Regions from separate parts of the Burkholderia sp. Bp9016 genome, predicted to be linked through region 3. Evidence: predicted binding sites of a transcription regulator. Region 3 holds the regulator's gene; each other region holds the start of a gene.
The links. The regulator LexA, encoded in region 3, represses DNA repair genes until DNA is damaged. The targets are predictions, from matches to a motif close to ACTGTATNNNNATACAGT.
Positions count from the first base shown of each region.

Region 1: a site for LexA is predicted at 1,552-1,569, ahead of imuA (translesion DNA synthesis-associated protein ImuA). Genes of this name have one in related genera too.
Region 2: a site for LexA is predicted at 1,320-1,337, ahead of DIE13_RS22405 (PA0069 family radical SAM protein). Genes of this name have one in related genera too.

Region 1 is NZ_QTPY01000010.1:166,293-169,564, reverse strand. Features, by position in the region: gene DIE13_RS14690 (DNA polymerase Y family protein) at 1-898, opposite strand, end outside; gene imuA (translesion DNA synthesis-associated protein ImuA) at 831-1,538, opposite strand; gene DIE13_RS14680 (ABC transporter ATP-binding protein) at 1,818-2,612, opposite strand; gene DIE13_RS14675 (ABC transporter permease) at 2,614-3,272, opposite strand, start outside.
Region 2 is NZ_QTPY01000018.1:150,950-154,221, reverse strand. Features, by position in the region: gene DIE13_RS22415 (D-amino acid dehydrogenase) at 1-615, opposite strand, end outside; gene DIE13_RS22410 (Lrp/AsnC ligand binding domain-containing protein) at 761-1,249, shown strand; gene DIE13_RS22405 (PA0069 family radical SAM protein) at 1,353-2,531, shown strand; gene DIE13_RS22400 (NINE protein) at 2,547-3,014, opposite strand; gene DIE13_RS22395 (PQQ-dependent sugar dehydrogenase) at 3,124-3,272, opposite strand, start outside.
Region 3 is NZ_QTPY01000002.1:141,186-144,457, forward strand. Features, by position in the region: gene DIE13_RS03015 (sulfate ABC transporter substrate-binding protein) at 1-615, opposite strand, end outside; gene lexA (transcriptional repressor LexA) at 880-1,527, shown strand; gene DIE13_RS03030 (hypothetical protein) at 1,554-1,892, shown strand; gene DIE13_RS03035 (DUF2939 domain-containing protein) at 1,922-2,608, shown strand; gene DIE13_RS03040 (universal stress protein) at 2,701-3,198, opposite strand.

The sequences.
Region 1 (3,272 bases), on a different contig from region 3:
GCGGCGTCGGCGGCACGGCCTGGCGGCCGCGCTCGTGCTCGAGATCGAACGTCATCGCGGCCAGCGACAACTGTCGCGCGGCCAGCCACCCGCACAACTGCACGACGAGCCGCCGTGCGGCGAACAGCACGGCTTCCGCGTATTCGACGCGCTCCGGCAATTCGAGCCGCACGTCGAACACCGGCGGCACCGCCATCCACGCAAGCGGTTCGACCGCATCGCCGTATGCGCGATCGAGCGCGGCCAGCAGCGCGGGGCCGCAACGACGCTGCAGCCCCGCGCGCGGCAGGCGACGCAGATCGGCAAGCGTGCGGCAACCGAGGCCGTCGAGCCAGCCCGCATACGGGCGCGCCTCGGGCAACAGCACGCACGGCAAGCGATCGAGCGCACGAACGAGCGAGGCCGGCGCGGCCACGCGACGCCGGATGCGGGCGCGCGCCGACGTGCGTGCGAGCAGCCACGCGCCGCGCCCGGTCGGCGCGGCGGACAAGCGCGCCGCATAACCGAGCGCAGCGAGCGTCGCGCGCACCTGGCGGCACAGCGACGGCAGGCCGCCGAACAGGCGCAGGCTCGGGCCGACGTCGACGATCAGCGTGGCTTCGTCGTCGAGCGCGACGCACGGCGAGAAACGCAGCAACGCGAGCGCGACCGCGCGCAGCGCATCGGTCTCGCGCGCGGGATCGCGTTCGACGAGCCGCGTATCGGGCGCAAGCGTCAGCACGCCGCCGCGCTTCATGCCCGCACGCACGCCCTGCCCGCGCGCCGGCGCGTCGGCAATCAGCACGACGCCCTGCTGGAGCACCGCACAGCCGGCATCGCCGGCCGCAGCGTCAGACGGCGGCGGGGCGCACACGTCGAGCGGCAGGCGCGGCAGATGGATGCCGAGCAAGACGCGCATAGCGGCTCTCCACGATGGGCGACGGCAAATCGAGCGTAAGCGGCTCGCTGCGCGCGGGCCCGCGACGCTTGACGATGTCGAGCGATACGCCGCCCGGCACCGGATACAGCGCGACGCGCAGCACGGCCGGCGACGGCTGGCGTGCTGCCGACAGCGGGCGCAGCATCACGAACAGCATGTCGCCGGTGCGCGCGGCCGCGAGATGCAGGCGCCGCAACGCATCGGGGCGCGCGTCCTGCCAGAGCAGCAGCGCACCGCAGCAGCCCGTCCTGAGCGCCTGCTCGGCGGCCCACAACGCATCGGCGCGGTTGCCGGTGCGCAGCCACAGCAGCGCGTCGGACGGCACGCCTAGACTGGCGAGCGCGGTCGCATGCGGCGACTGCGGCGGCGCGACGAGCGCCAGCGGACGCCGCGCGCTAACAGTGCGCGCGAGTGCCGGCGCGAGCAGCCGCATCTCGCCGCTGCCCGGCTGCGCTGCCAGCAGTTCGACGAGCCCGCCGACCGGCCAGCCGCCGCCCGGCAGCTCGGCCGACAACGGCGCAAAGCCCGTGTCGATCGTGCGCTGACCGCCGCGCGCGAGCTGCGAGCCGCGCCACAACGACGGATGAAGGGATTCGGGAGAAATGGAGGATGCGAGCATGACGCCACCCACAACTGTATGGATATACAGTATATGGCAATGCGCCCGCGTCGCACAGTACTGGTATGAAACCAGTATTTCGTCAGATGAACCGCGGAAGAAAAGCCGGCGTGCCTGTCATCTCAAGGCGAACCGGCCCGGGCGTGGCCGGCTCGCACCGGCCGAACGCCCCCCACCCCGGCCCGGGCGACGCCGGCGAAACCGGATCGCGCCGGCGGTCCGGCAAGCAAACCGGCACGATGCCCGCACCGCACACCGCGCCGATCCGCCTGTCGCGCGTCAGCCGAGCAGCAGCGCATCGTCGTCGAGCTGCTCGTGGCGCACCTTCTCGAACATCTGCAGCAGGTCCGGCACGTCGAGCCCCTTGCGCTGGTCGCCCGACACGTCGAGCACGACCTGCCCCTGGTGCAGCATCACCGTGCGGTCGCCGTAGTCGAGCGCCTGCCGCATGCTGTGCGTGACCATCATCGTCGTCAGCTTGCTCTCGGCGACGATGCGCGCGGTCAGCTCCAGCACGAACGCGGCCGTCTTCGGATCGAGCGCGGCCGTGTGCTCGTCGAGCAGCAGGATCCGCGACGGACGCAGCGATGCCATCAGCAGACTCACCGCCTGCCGCTGCCCGCCCGACAGCAGCCCGATCCGGTCGGTCAGCCGGTTTTCCAGCCCGAGGTTCAGCAGACGCAGCTTGTCGCGGAACAGCTCGCGCGACGGCCGGTCGAGCGCCGCACGAAAACCGCGCCGCGCACCACGCGCCATCGCGAGCGCCATGTTCTCCTCGATCGTCAGCGCCTCGCAAGTGCCGGCCATCGGGTCCTGGAACACGCGTGCGACGAGGTGCGCGCGGTCCCACGCGGGCTGGCGCGTGACGTCCGTGCCGTCGATCGCGATGCGCCCCGAATCGACTCGCTGGTCGCCGCTGACCGCATTGAGGAAGGTCGACTTGCCGGCGCCATTCGAGCCGATCACCGCGACGAACTGGCCGTCGGGAATCTCGAGCGACAGCCCGCGCAGCGCGCGCGTCTCGATCGGCGTGCCGGGGTTGAACGTGAGTTTCAGGTCTTGTGCGGACAGCATGTCATGCCCCTCCGTTCTTGCGCGCGAACAGCTTCTTGCGCGTCGCCGGCAACACCAGCGCGATCGTGACGAGCGCGGCCGTCACGAGGTTCAGGTCCTGCGCCTTCAGGCCGATGAATTCGCTGTTCAGCGCCAGCGCGATGAAGAAGCGGTAGACGATCGCGCCGAGCACGACGGCGAGCGTCGTCAGCACGAGCCGGCGTGCCGGCAGCAGCGTCTCGCCGATGATCACGGCGGCCAGCCCGATCACGATCGTGCCGATCCCCATCGAGATGTCGGCGCCGCCCTGCGTCTGCGCGAAGAGCGCACCGGCGAGCGCGACGAGCGCGTTCGACAGTGCCATCCCGGCAAGCGTCGCGCGGCCCGTCGCGATGCCTTGCGCACGCGCCATCCGCGGGTTCGCGCCGGTCGCGCGCATCGCGAGGCCGAGTTGCGACGAGAAGAACCAGTCGAGGCCGAGTTTCGCGGCCACCACGACGATCGCGAGCAGCGCCGGGCGCAGCACGTAGTCGGGCATCCAGTCGGGTTGCAGCACGGTGAAGATCGTCGGCTCGGTGATGAGCGGCACGTTCGGCCGGCCCATGATCCGCAGGTTCACCGAGTAGAGCGCGATCATCATCAGGATACTGGCGAGCAGATCCATGATCTTCAGGCGCACGT
Region 2 (3,272 bases), on a different contig from region 3:
CGTCGTGAACAGCTGGCAGTCGCCCGTTTCGTCGCCCGGCAGGCGCAGGCCGCCCGTCAGCTTGTGCGACACGGCGGCGAGAGCCGGTTCGGCGTTCTTCAGTTCGGCCGGCGACAGCAGTTCGAACGGCACGTTCGCTTCCTGCAGCACCGCGATGTCCTTCGCCGCGCCGTCGAGTTGCTGCTGCGTGCGGAACAACTGCAGCGTGCCGCCCGTGCGACCTTCGTACTGGATGCCGGTGTCGGCGCGCAGCGCCTGCAGGCAATCGCGGCTGTATTCGGCGAGGCGGACCATGCGGCCCTTGTTGACCGCATAGCGCTCGGCCGTGCAGTTGCGCAGCATCTGCCACATCCACTGCAACTGGAAGCGCGTGCCGTCGAGGCGGATCGCGAGCGGAGCATGCTTCTCGAACATCCACTTGACGGCCTTCAGCGGCACGCCGGGAGCGGCCCACGGCGCGGCATAGCCGGGCGAGATCTGGCCCGCGTTCGCGAAGCTCGTCTCGAGCGCGGGGCCGGCCTCCCGGTCGATCACCGTGACTTCATGACCGGCGCGCGCGAGGTAATACGCGCTTGCCACGCCCACCACACCGCTGCCCAGAATGACGACTCGCATAGCTGCTCCAGATGGAAGGGATCAGGTCGAGGCCGGGCGCACCCGCGGCTCCGTGTAACCTCTAGCTGATCTAGTTTTTTGAGCTATGGTATTGTCGAATGTGTAGGTTTTGTTATCGTATTTTTCAGGTTTTCAGAAGAAACAAATGAGAACGCAACGCCAGCCAGTACGCTCCCTCGACAAGCTCGACCGGCGCATCCTGAAACTGCTTCAGGAAGACGGCCGGATGGCGATGAAGGACCTCGCGGAACAGGTCGGACTGACCGTGACGCCGTGCATCGAACGCGTGCGGCGCATGGAGCGGGACGGCGTCATCACCGGCTATCACGCGCGCGTCGATCCGGGCCAGCTCGGCGCGGCGCTGCTGGTATTCGTCGAGATCACGCTCGGCCACAAGGGTGGCAACATGTTCGAGCAGTTTCGCCGCGAAGTGATGAAGATCGACGAGGTGCTCGAGTGCCATCTCGTGTCGGGCGATTTCGACTACCTGATCAAGGCGCGGATCGGCGAGATGGCCGACTATCGCAAGCTGCTCGGCGACATCCTGCTGCAATTGCCCGGCGCGGTACAGTCGAAGAGCTATGTCGTGATGGAGGAAATCAAGGAGACGCTGACGATTTCAGTCGGCGAATGACCGCTGCGGCGGCCCGGCTTCGGACTGCCTGTCGGTCCACATATCGCGCCCTTGGCACGCTGCACCCAATACTGTATAAATATACAGTATTGGGTGCAGGCGAATGGGTGAGCGCATGGACGGTCTGTCCGACAACGAATTTCCGATAGCACCGCCCGCGCCCCGCAAGGGGCGTGGTGCGGTCGACAACCTGCAGGGCCGTTACGAAACGACCCTGCGCGAAACGGTGGACGACGGCTGGATGCACGAATCGGACGATGCCGATCTGGCCGCGCCGCTGCGCACGCAGGTGTTCGAGGAGCGCGCCAAGAGCATCCTGACGCACAACCAGTCGCCAGACATTCCGTTCAGCGTGTCGCTCAATCCGTATCGCGGCTGCGAGCACGGTTGCATCTACTGCTTCGCGCGGCCTACGCACAGTTATCTCGGTTTATCGCCGGGGCTCGATTTCGAGAGCCGCATCTATGCGAAGGTCAACGCGGCCGAACTGCTCGAACGCGAGATTTCGCGTAAGCGCTACGTGCCCGAACCCATCGCGCTCGGCGTGAACACAGATGCATACCAGCCGGTCGAGCGCGAACTGCGCATCACGCGCAGCGTGATCCAGGTGATGCACGATCACGGGCTGCCATTCGCAGCGATCACGAAGTCGTCGCTGATCGAGCGCGATCTCGATCTGCTCGCGCCGATGGCCGCGCGCGGACAGGTGATGGCTGCGGTCACTATCACCACGCTCGACGCCGATCTCGCGCGCACGCTGGAGCCGCGAGCGGCGACCCCGGCGCGCCGCTTGCGTACGATCCGCGCGCTGCGCGACGCGGGCGTGCCGGTGGGCGTGAGCATTGCACCGATGATCCCGTTCGTCACCGAGCCCGACCTGGAGCGCGTGCTCGAGGCCTGCGCGGATGCCGGTGCGACGCATGCGAGCTACATCATCCTGCGGCTGCCGTGGGAGGTAGCGCCGCTGTTCAAGAACTGGCTGTCCGCGCATTTCCCCGATCGTGCGGAACGCGTCATGAACCGCGTGCGCGACATGCGCGGCGGGAAGGACTACGACTCGGATTTCTCGAAGCGGATGAAGGGGGAAGGGATCTGGGCCGACCTGTTGCGGCAGCGCTTCCGTCAGGCCGTCAAGCGGCTCGGGTTGAATGAACGCACGAACGGCATCCTGGATCTGTCGCAGTTTCGCGGCGCACCGGCGGGCAAGGCGCCCGCGCAGCGCATCGTTGCGGGCGCAACAGGTGCGAAGGTGCGTGACGACGCGCAGTTGAGCCTGTTCTGACCCGCGCGTCGGCGCTTATTGCGAAATCTGCTTTGCTGCTTCGACTTGCGATTCGAAATACGTCTGGAACGACAGCGCGAGCGCGGTCATCAGCAGGAACGCACCGATCAGCAGCGAGAAGATCACGATGAAGATCACTGTCCAGCCGGATCGGCTGTGCTTGCCGGTGTCGGCATTGAATTGCGCATCCCATTTTTCGTCGGGGCGCAGCCCGTAGACGAGCGCGGCGAGGAACGCGGCCAGCAGCGAGATCGCGCCGGGCACCGCGAGCCACCAGCCGAGGCCGGCGCTGCGCTGTGTGGCGGCGAGCAGCAGGAAGCCGGGGATGCCGACGATCGTCGCGAGCAGGTGCGCCCAGCCGTACACGTCGCGAAAGCCATACAGGTAGAAGCGATGCGCGCCGAGCGATCCGAACAGGAAGGCGAGGGCGGCGGTAAGCGTCTTGGAGCGGAAGCGGCGGGACGGTGCGGTGCTGCTGGACATGGGTGGCGGCGGATGATCGTTGCATGGGCGGCCCGACAGGCCGGCGCGGGCGCACGGCCCGGCACGCATTCTACGATGCCCGGTCGGACCCGGTCACCCCTCGCCTGCGTCAAGGTGACGCATAGGTGACGCGGTAGATGGCGCCCGCGTAATCGTCGCTGACGAGCAGCGAGCCGTCCGGTAGCGGCAGCACGTCGGCGGGGCGGCCCCACACCGTACCGTTCGCACGCAGCCAGCCCGTGATGAATGGCGTCTGGC
Region 3 (3,272 bases):
CGAATCGAGCACGCCGGCGTTCCTGTACAGCTTCGTCACGAATTCCTTCGCCGTCTGCTCGTTGCCGCCCGGCTTGTGCACGGCATACGCCCACGCGGCGAGGTAGTTCCAGCGTGCGCCGCCCGACGTCTTCGGGTTCGGCGTGACGATCGAGATACCCGGCTTGGTCAGGTCGTCCCAGTCCTTGATCCCCTTCGGGTTGCCCTTGCGCACCAGGAACACGATCGTCGACGTGTACGGCGACGCGTTGTCCGGCAGGCGCTTTTGCCAGTCCTTGTTGATGAGCCCCTTGTTCGCGAGCGCGTCGATGTCGTACGCGAGCGCCAACGTGACGACGTCGGCCTGCAGGCCGTCGAGCACCGAGCGCGCCTGCGCACCCGAGCCGCCGTGCGACTGCTTGAAGTTGACCGTCTCGCCCGTCTTCGCCTTCCACTCCTTGCCGAACGCCTGGTTGAAGTCCTGATACAGCTCGCGCGTCGGGTCGTACGACACGTTCAGGAACGTCGTATCGGCCTGGGCATGCGTCGCGACGCCCAGCGCCGCCGCCGCGCCCAGCGCGAGTGTTGCGATCAGGCGGCCCACTCCGCCCGCCAGCCCCGTATTGCGCTTCGCCATCCTTGGTTCTCCAGTGTTGTCGGTATTGCGATGTCGAGCCAGTCTAACGAACGGGTTACATGATTAAAAATAATCGTTCTTCATTTTTTAATACTCAAAAGTGCTAACGCATACTGGACGGACGGTTGCGGCAGACGAACCGGCGTCCGGACGTCGCGACATCGCGCCGGAATCGGCGCGATCGCGTCGAACCTCAAGTAACACTTGAAATTCGCGGAGTACTGTATAAAAATACAGCTCACTGTCTATCCATACAGTTCAGCCATGACCAAACTCACTGCCCGTCAGCAGCAAGTGTTCGACTTGATCCGCCGCGCGATCGAGCGCTCCGGATTCCCGCCCACGCGCGCCGAGATCGCGGCCGAACTGGGTTTCAGCTCGCCGAATGCAGCCGAGGAACATCTGCGTGCGCTGGCGCGCAAGGGCGTGATCGAGCTGGCCGCCGGCGCCTCGCGCGGCATCCGCCTGCTCGGCCTCGACGACGCACCGCACCAGTTCACGCTGCCGCATGCCGGCCTGATGCAACTGTCGCTGCCGCTTGTCGGCCGCGTCGCGGCCGGTAGCCCGATCCTCGCGCAGGAACATATCTCGCAGCATTACGCATGCGATCCCGCGCTGTTCACCAGCAAGCCGGACTACCTGCTGAAGGTCCGCGGCCTGTCGATGCGCGATGCCGGCATTCTCGATGGCGATTTGCTCGCGGTGCAGAAGCGCACCGAAGCGAAGGACGGCCAGATCATCGTCGCGCGTCTGGGCGACGACGTCACGGTCAAGCGCCTGATGCGCCGGCCCGGCGGCCTCGAGCTGATCGCGGAGAACCCGGATTACGAAAACATCTTCGTCAAGGCCGGCAGCGCGGAGTTTGCGCTGGAAGGCATCGCCGTCGGGCTGATCCGCTCGGGCGAACTCTGACAATCAGTCTCGCTGAGGAGAACTCCATGGAACGCCTTGCCCGTCTGCTGCCTTTCCGTCAATTCGGTCGCCTGCGTCACCTGCGCGGCCGCACGCCCTGCGCGCCGCTGTCCGCTGCAGCGCCCGTGGCGAGCCAAGAAGTCGCAGTTGAACGGCAGGCGTCGCTGCTGCCGTCAGCGCTGCCCGCGTTTGCACGGGTATCGCTGAACGCGGGCCTGAATCACGCCGAGCCGGCGCGCCGCGCGCCCGTGCGCGTGTATCACGGCCGGTCGCGGCTGATCATGGTCGGCACGATCGACGCCGTGTGCCGGATGATCGATCGCTGCATCGCAGAGGAACGATCAGCCCAGCAAGGCGGTCTCTGATTGCGGAACCTGTCCGCACCGGAGGCATCGTGACTGAATCGCCGGGCCGCACGTCGCGGCTCAAACCCTTGCTGATCGTCGCGCTGGCCGTCGTCGTCATTGCGGCGATCGGCTACGCGTACGCATCGCCGTACGTCGCGCTCGGTCGCCTGAAATCGGCGATCGACGCGCGCGATGCGCAAGCGGTCAGTGAGTATGTCGATTTCCCGTCCCTGCGCATCAGCCTGAAGCAGCAAGTCACGGAAGAGTTGATGCGCCGGATCGACTCGGTCAAAAAGAACAATCCGTTCGCGGTGATCGGCGCATTGATCGGGTCCGCATTGATCGGCCCGCTGGTCGACGCATATGCGACACCGGAAGGCGTGGCGGCGCTGATGAGTGGCATACCGCCGCGAGGCAATCCGGGCGAACGCCCGCCTGAATGGTCTGGTCCGCCTCCGGGCACGACTGCTGGCAATGAACCGGCCGCGCCGGCGAGCGCACCCGCACCCGGCAGCAACGCCGCTCCCCCTGCTGCTACGGCACCGGCGCCGTCGTCCGCACCGGCCGGTGCGAGCAATGCAGGCCATCCGCAGCAAACGAGCGCCGGCTACCGGAATATCGATGAATTTGTCGTGACCTACCAGCGCAGCGGCGACGGCACACGCTATGCGGCGATCTTTCATCGCTTCGGTCTATTCTCGTGGAAGCTGTCCGAGATCGACCTGCACGCGTAATCGATCGCAATCGATGTGCATGCCGCCGATACGGCACAGCGCGTGACCGACGTGAATCGCCGGTCGAGTCAGTCGGTCACGTCATCATTGCGTCACTTGCCGCTCGTGGTCGCCGCTTCGCGCTCGCGCGCAATCTCGGCCTTTTGCTCTTCGGCCGACGAACACGCAACCAGAATGCTGCAGTTCACGCGATCGAGCAGTTGCGTGTTGCCCGACCCCATCCACCATCTCGACAACCCGCTGCGGCACCGATGGCCGACGACGACGAGATCCGCCTGCAATTCGGTTGCGAGATTCGCGATTTCGTCGATCGGATAACCGAACGCGAAATGGCCTTCGGCCTGAACGCCGCGCTCGCGCAGCCAGTTCACGCCTTCCTGCAGAATCTCGCGGGCCGTTTCCTCGAAACGGCCGCATGCGACGTCGGTCAGCAGACCCGCGCTCTGGGCGATGCTCGAGCGCATGTCGACGACCGACAGCAAATGCGTTTCCGCCTTCAGATCCAGCGCGAGATTGGCGCCGCACCGCAATGCCTTGCGCCCTTCGAGCGTGCCGTCGTAGCACAGCAGAATCTTGTTGTAGCAAGCCATGAAGCCTCCCTATCGCGAATACGTACCGATGCATTCATCATGGTGCGCCGCAATTCCGGATGCAAGGGATGGAA